DNA from 2 places in the Bradyrhizobium sp. RDI18 genome. Region 2 is predicted to be linked to the other one. Evidence: predicted binding sites of a transcription regulator. Region 2 holds the regulator's gene; the other holds the start of a gene.
The links. The regulator PhoB, encoded in region 2, activates phosphate uptake and scavenging genes when phosphate is short. The targets are predictions, from matches to a motif close to TGTCATNNANCTGTCAT.
Positions count from the first base shown of each region.

Region 1 (3,831 bases), 320 kb from region 2:
CGCGGCACCTTCGCCAACATCCGCATCAAGAACTTCATGCTGAAGGGCGCTGACGGCAATATTCCGGAGGGCGGACTAACCAAGCACTGGCCCGACGGCGAGCAGATGTCGATCTACGACGCGGCGATGAAGTATCAGCAGGAAAGCGTGCCGCTGGTGGTGTTCGCGGGTGCCGAATACGGCAACGGCTCCTCGCGCGACTGGGCGGCCAAGGGCACCCGTCTGCTCGGCGTCCGCGCCGTGATCTGCCAGAGCTTCGAGCGCATCCATCGCTCCAACCTGGTCGGCATGGGCGTGCTGCCGCTGACCTTCGAGGACGGCACGTCGTGGACATCGCTCGGCCTCAAGGGCGACGAGACGGTGACGATTCGCGGGCTCCAGGGTGATTTGAAGCCGCGCCAGACCCTGACGGCCGAGGTCGTGTCCGGCGACGGTTCGCTGCAGCGCGTGCCGCTGCTCTGCCGCATCGATACCCTCGATGAGCTCGAGTACTACCGAAACGGCGGCATTCTGCATTATGTGCTGCGCAAACTCGCGGCTTGACGCGGATTTGTGATCGGTGCCTCACTTCGAAGTGAGTAGCGAGCAAGGAGAAGGCGGCCTATGACAAGGCCGCTTTCGCGCGTCTGGGGTGCGCCTTTGGGATATCAAATCATGCCCCGTACAATTACGGATGGAAAACGCTACGCCTGGTTCGCACGATGACAGCGATGATGGCCTACAACTGCATATCGCGATGGTCCGGTGCGCTCGGCGTCTGCGCGATCATCGCCATCATCCGTCCGGCTCATGCCGAGCCGCGCACCGTGGTCGAATTGTTCACCTCGCAAGGCTGTTCGTCGTGTCCGCCGGCCGACCAGATCGTCGGCGAGCTCGCCAAGGATCCGTCCATCATCGCGCTGAGCATGCCGATCGACTACTGGGACTATCTTGGCTGGAAGGACACGCTGGCGGACTCGCGTTTCAGCGCGCGTCAGAAGGCCTATTCGCATGTGCGTGGCGATCGTAACCTCTACACGCCGCAGATGATCGTCAACGGCTCGGCGCAGGTGATCGGCAGCGATCGCGCCGCCATCGAAGGCGCCATCAAGAATACCAGCAAGACTGAAGGCGTGATGTCGGTGCCGGTCAAGATGACGTTGTCGGGCAAGCTGCTCAATGTCTCGGTAGAGGCGAGCAAGGTGCCGACGGCTGGCCGGGGCGAAGTCTGGATCTGCTCGGTCTCGAAGGCGGTGCCGATCTCGATCGGGCGCGGCGAGAATCGCGGCCAGCAGCTCACCTACTACAACGTGGTACGCAACCTCGTGAAGGTCGGCGACTGGAACGGCGGTTCGGGAAGCTGGACCATTCCGCTTGAAAATATTTCCCGCGACGGCGTGGACGCCGCGGTCGTCTACGTCCAGGACGGCAGTCGCGACAAGCCGGGCGCGATGCTCGGCGCCGCCATGACGGCGCTGCGCTAATTCTGTTCTCGAAATTTTCTTGGCGAAGTCCTTGGATGGATGCGCCGGCCGCTGGCGAAACGGTGGCGCACAAACGCGCATCCCACGCAGACCGCAACCCCAAACGAAAAAGGACCAACTTTCGTTGGCCCAGTATCGGGATTAACTCCCTCCTGCGAACAGGCCCGATCCCGACGGCCCCGGGGGCTGGGGGCTGAGGAATCCGGAACCGAAAGGACCGGGCCAACGCAGGATTTTCTTTTCGCAATCTAGCGGGGCGGACGGTTGGCGGAAGTAGGGCAGCAATAAGATTCCGCTAACGATCCCGTGAATCGATATTTCGAGGCATATCGGGCCATCCGCCGCAGTTTCCTTCGCATTTACACCCCTTGCGGCGCCCCGCGGTTAGCGCGATCATGTAAATCGGATGACAGGAGGCGCTCCATGACCCTGATATCGGAGGACACCGATCCAAGCGATAGCCGCGCAGTGGCGCGCGTCGCCACTGCGAGCACGCCGCCGAATCGCGTCACGTTCAATCGCCTCGAACTCAACCGTATCCTCAATCTGTATGGGCGCATGGTCGCCGACGGCGAGTGGCGCGACTATGCCATCGACTTTCTGAAAGACCGCGCGGTGTTCTCCGTATTCCGCCGCGCTTCCGAAGTTCCGATCTATCGCATCGAGAAAGATCCGCGGCTCGCGCGCAAGCAGGGCATGTACAGCGTGATCTCGGCGACCGGACTGATCCTGCGCCGCGGCCACGAACTCGAACGCGTGCTGCTGGTGATCGACCGCAAGCTGGCGGTGGTTTAATCGGCTGGGCTACTGCGAGCCGGGGCCCATTCTACTTTGCATGGGGTTGTTTTCGCGATTTTGAGTCTGGGCCGCCCTGCGGTGTACCGCCAAAGAGGCGCCACGCTTAGTCAGACGACGAAGCGGGGACCGTCGACCCGCCTTCGCCGAGCGCGCGCTGCATCATGACCGTGTCCAGCCAGCGGCCGAACTTGAGGCCGACATTGGCGTGCGTCCCAATCATCTGGAACCCGCATTTGGCGTGAACGCCGATCGAGCCGGCATTAGCGGAGTCGCCGATGACCGCGATCATCTGCCGGTAGCCCCGCGCCTCGCATTCGGCGATCAGCCGCTGCATCAGTTGGAGCCCGATGCCGCGCCGGTGCGTGGCCGGCTTCAAATAGACCGAATTCTCCACCGTGAAGCGGTAGGCCGGCCGTGGCCGGTAGGGGCCGGCATAGGCGTATCCGATCACCTGGCCTTCGACGACGGCGACCAAATAGGGAAAGCCGCCATCCGACAGCGTCCTGAATCGCCGGGTCATTTCGGCGAGGTCGGGCGGGACGAGTTCGAACGTGGCGGTGCCGTAGCGCACCGCGTGCTCGTAGATCTCGGTGATGGCGGGGAGGTCGGCCTCAGTGGCAGGCCGGATTTCAGGTGTGGACATGCCGGCAGGATATTTTTGCTGCGCGCAAAAGAAAAGCCCCGGCCGCGAGGCCGGGGCTTCAACTCATACCTGGTCGATAAGCGCCTATTCGCGCTGGCCGAGTAGCTGCAACAGCAGCGTGAACAGGTTGATGAAGTTCAGGTAAAGGGACAGCGCACCGGTAATCGCCGCTTTCTCAGCAATCTCGCCGCCCTCCGAGGCGTAGCCGTAAATGTAGTCGTTCTTCAGCCGCTGGGTATCCCAGGCGGTGAGGCCCGCGAACACCAGCACGCCAACCACCGAGACGATGAACTGCAGCATCGAGCTTGCCAGGAACAGGTTGACCAGGCTCGCGATGATGACACCGATCAGGCCCATGAACAGGAACGACCCCATGCCGCTCATGTCACGCTTGGTGGTGTAGCCGTAGAGGCTCAGTGCGCCGAAGGTCGCCGCGGTGATGAAGAACACCCGCACGATCGAGGTGTGCGTGTACACCAGGAAGATCGACGACAGCGAAATGCCCATCAGCGCCGAGAAGGCCCAGAACAGCAATTGTGCTGTCGCGGGCCGCAGCCGGTTGATGCCGAACGAGATCGCGAACACCATCGCCAGCGGCGCGAGGATGAACAGCCACTTCAGCGGGCTGACATACATCGCGTAGCCGAACTGCGTCAGGTAGGCGTTGCCGAATCTGGCAGCGGCCCCGGCCTGGTCGGTGGTCACCGCGGCCATGTAGACGCCGAGCGCCGCAAGGCCGGTGATCGCCAGGCCGATGCTCATGTAGTTGTAGATGCGCAGCATGTAGGCGCGCAGACCGGCATCGACGGCCGCGGCGTCAACGCGTCCGGCAGCCCGGCCGAAAGGAGATACGTAGTTACGGTCTAGGTCCGACATGGTCGAATTCCCGTTGGTTGCCCGGCGGAGCGCAAGGGGTTTGCGGCGCCG
Region 1 is NZ_JBICRN010000008.1:5,396,280-5,400,110, forward strand. Features, by position in the region: partial or broken gene acnA (aconitate hydratase AcnA) at 1-543, shown strand, start outside; gene ACFXS9_RS35205 (DUF1223 domain-containing protein) at 702-1,463, shown strand; gene ACFXS9_RS35210 (DUF2794 domain-containing protein) at 1,887-2,258, shown strand; gene ACFXS9_RS35215 (GNAT family N-acetyltransferase) at 2,365-2,904, opposite strand; gene ACFXS9_RS35220 (Bax inhibitor-1/YccA family protein) at 2,989-3,780, opposite strand.
Region 1: a site for PhoB is predicted at 1,859-1,875, ahead of ACFXS9_RS35210 (DUF2794 domain-containing protein). Genes of this name have one in related genera too.

Region 2 (3,831 bases):
GTTCCGCAGGCGGCGCTGCCCGAGGCCGCGCCGAAGGTGACCGCGCGCGGCCTGAACTTCTACTATGGCGAGCACCATGCGCTGAAGGACATCAACCTGACGCTCGGCACCCATCGCGTCACCGCCTTTATCGGCCCGTCCGGCTGCGGCAAATCCACGTTGCTGCGGATATTCAACCGGATGTACGATCTCTATCCGGGTCAGCGCGCCACCGGTCAGCTCTTGCTCGACCAGACCAACGTCCTCGACCCCAGGCTCGATCTCAATCTGCTGCGGGCCCGCGTCGGCATGGTGTTCCAGAAGCCGACGCCGTTCCCGATGACGATCTACGAGAACATTGCCTTCGGCATCCGCCTCTACGAGAAGATCTCCAAGTCGGAGATGGACGGCCGGGTCGAGAAGGCGCTGCGCGGCGGCGCGCTGTGGAACGAGGTCAAGGACAAGTTGAACGCCAGTGGCCTTTCGCTGTCCGGCGGTCAGCAGCAGCGGCTCTGCATCGCGCGCACGGTGGCGGTGCGGCCCGAAGTGATCCTGTTCGACGAACCGTGCTCGGCGCTGGATCCGATCTCGACCGCCAAGATCGAGGAACTGATCCAGGAACTGGCGGAGGATTACACCATCGCCATCGTCACCCATAACATGCAGCAGGCGGCGCGCGTCTCGGACAAGACCGCCTTCATGTATCTCGGCGAGCTGGTCGAATTCGACGACACCAACAAGATTTTCACCTCGCCGCGCGATCGACGTACCCAGGACTACATCACCGGCCGGTTCGGCTGAGCATGATCCGGAAAAGTGGGGACCGTTTTTTCGAACAGATCATGCTCAACAAGAAAACGAAATCATGATCCGTCCGATCGGCTCATGATTTGAGGAGATAGAAGATGGCTTCCGAACACACCGCCAAGGCGTTTGACAGCGACCTCCAGGAATTGACGCGTCTGGTCGCCGAGATGGGCGGCCTTGCTGAGCGCATGATCACCGAATCCGTCGACGCGCTGGTCCGCCGCGACGTCGCGCTCGGCAAGCACGTCGTCGCCACCGACGTCGAGATCGACCGCCTGCAGCATCTGATCGAGGAGCGCGCGGTGCTGACCATCGCCCGCCGCCAGCCGATGGCGATCGATCTGCGCGAGATCGTCGGCTCGATGCGGGTTGCCACCGATCTGGAGCGAATCGGCGACCTCGCCAAGAACATGGGCAAGCGCGTCGCGGCGCTGGAGAACGATTTCCAGCCGCTGAAACTGATGCGCGGCCTCGAGCACATGACGGATCTGGTGCAGTCGCAGGTCAAGTCGGTGCTGGACGCCTATGCCGCGCACGACCTGCCGGCGGCGATGGCGGTGTGGAAGGGCGACGAGGAAGTCGACGCCATCTGCACCTCGCTGTTCCGCGAACTCCTCACCTACATGATGGAGGATCCGCGCAACATCTCGTTCTGCATCCACCTGATGTTCTGCGCCAAGAACATCGAGCGGATCGGCGACCACGCCACCAACATCGCCGAAACCGTGTTCTACATGATCGAGGGTCAGCAGATGCTCGACAAGCGCCCGAAGGGCGACATGACGAATTTTGCCACGACCGTACCTAACACTTGAGGGAAGCAGGATGAGCGCGCGCATAATGGTGGTCGAGGATGAGGAAGCGCTGACCACGCTGTTGCGCTACAACCTCGACGCTGAAGGTTATGAGGTCGAAACTGTCGCCCGCGGCGACGACGCCGACACGCGGCTGAAGGAGCGCGTGCCCGATCTCGTCGTGCTCGACTGGATGCTGCCGGGGCTCTCCGGCATCGAGCTGTGCCGCCGCTTGAGGGCTCGCCCCGAGACCAAGCAATTGCCGATCATCATGCTGACCGCGCGCGGCGAGGAGAGCGAGCGCGTGCGGGGGCTGGCGACCGGCGCCGACGATTACATCGTCAAGCCGTTCTCGGTTCCGGAACTGCTGGCGCGGGTAAAGGGCCTGTTGCGGCGGGCAAGCCCCGAGCGGCTCGCCACCGTGCTGACCTATGGCGACATTGAACTCGATCGCGAAAAACGCCGCGTCGCGCGTTCGGGCCGCCAGATCGATCTCGGCCCGACCGAGTATCGCCTGCTGGAATTTTTCCTCGAGCATCCCGGCCGCGTCTTCAGCCGCGAGCAGTTGCTCGACAGCGTCTGGGGCCGCGACATCTATATCGATGAGCGCACCGTCGACGTCCACATCGGCCGCCTACGCAAACTGCTCAACCCCGGCCGCGAGCAGGATCCGATCCGCACCGTCCGCGGCGCAGGTTACGCGCTGGACGACCGGTTTGCGAAGGTGGAGCCGTAGCGCTCTACTGTCGTCGCCACGAGTTCAACCGTCGTCCCCGCCTAGTGCGCAATTGCGCACGGGGCGCGGGGATTCATAACCACAAATCTAGATTGTTGAAATGCGCTGGAGCTCCAGCGAAGCATAACCACAGACAACTGTGATTATGGGTCCCTGCGTTCGCAGGGACGACATCGTTGAGATAACGGCGCGCGCCCTTACCTGGTTTGCTTCGGCTGCTGCCTCCGCCGATCGGCGGCGGGCTGGTAGGCGATGCGCGAGTGGTGGGCGCAATAGGGCAGGCCCGTGAGCGCCTTGCCGCCGCAGAAGAAGAATTCCGGGCTCGAGGGATCGCCGACCGGCCAGTGGCAGGTGGCCTCGTTCAGTTCGAGCAGCGACAGCCGCTGGCTCATCGGCACGACGTTGTCGAAGGCGATCGGATCCGGCTCCATCTCGACTTCGAAGGCGTGTGCCAGCGCGGTGTTGCCGCGCGAGACCGGGCGCGACACCCGCATCATCGGCTGGGCGGGGCGTGCCTTGCGCTGCCGCGGGGCGGCCGAGGAGGGGCTCTTGGCACGGCCGGAAAGGCCCAGCCGGTGCACTTTGCCGATCACGGCGTTTCGCGTCACATTTCCAAGTTCCGCGGCGATCTGGCTCGCCGACAGTCCGGCTTCCCAGAGCTTCTTAAGCTGTTCGACGCGATCGTCGGACCAGGTCAAAACCGTCATCGTACTCTTCCCTTCGCATCGCGCCGGCCAATCGGGGGCAGCGCTGGCGAGTCATTCGTCTCAAAAATCCCTGCGGTCAGAATCCCTTAGCCCTCGCCGGACGCGCTAACCGCGCCGAACGTTTACGCCTGCACAAAAAGGACTCTAAGGGATCAGAACTGCCGCACGAGATGTCGTACCCGACAGCCCAAAGGCTACAATATGGCGTGACTCGGGCGCAAGAGTCCGGGCCCGAACGTCCACATGTTCTGACATCTAGGCATTTCACTGCGTGTTTTCCACCACACCGCAATCTTACGGATTTTAGCACCTTGCACTGCAGGAAAGGCGGCTCCGTGGCGTGTTGACAGCGCCCCACGCCCACATAGAATGCCTCTCACGTGCCGCCCTTAAGAGGCGGCACGTTTCGTTTTCGCAAGACCGGCTGTTGCCGCGTTCGCGCCAATGCACGCTCGCGGCAGGTCTCAAAGGCAGGTCTTAAAGGCCGGTCTCAAACCTCAGTGATTGCCATGACCAATAGCGCCACGTCGCATCTGCTCCCCGTCTTCGCCAGGGTCGATCTCGGATCTGAACGCGGCGAGGGCTGCTGGCTGACCGCCACCAATGGCGAGCGCTATTTGGACTTCACCTCGGGCGTCGCGGTGAATGCGCTCGGTCACTGCCATCCGCACCTGATCGCGGCGCTGCAGGAGCAGTCGACGAAACTCTGGCACATGTCGAACCTGTTCAAGTCGCCCGATGGCGAGAAGCTCGCCGCGCGGCTCTGCGAGCAGAGCTTTGCCGACCTCGTGTTCTTCTGCAATTCCGG
Region 2 is NZ_JBICRN010000008.1:5,718,914-5,722,744, forward strand. Features, by position in the region: gene pstB (phosphate ABC transporter ATP-binding protein PstB) at 1-780, shown strand, start outside; gene phoU (phosphate signaling complex protein PhoU) at 885-1,601, shown strand; gene phoB (phosphate regulon transcriptional regulator PhoB) at 1,612-2,316, shown strand; gene ACFXS9_RS36675 (GcrA family cell cycle regulator) at 2,514-3,023, opposite strand; gene ACFXS9_RS36680 (aspartate aminotransferase family protein) at 3,533-3,831, shown strand, end outside.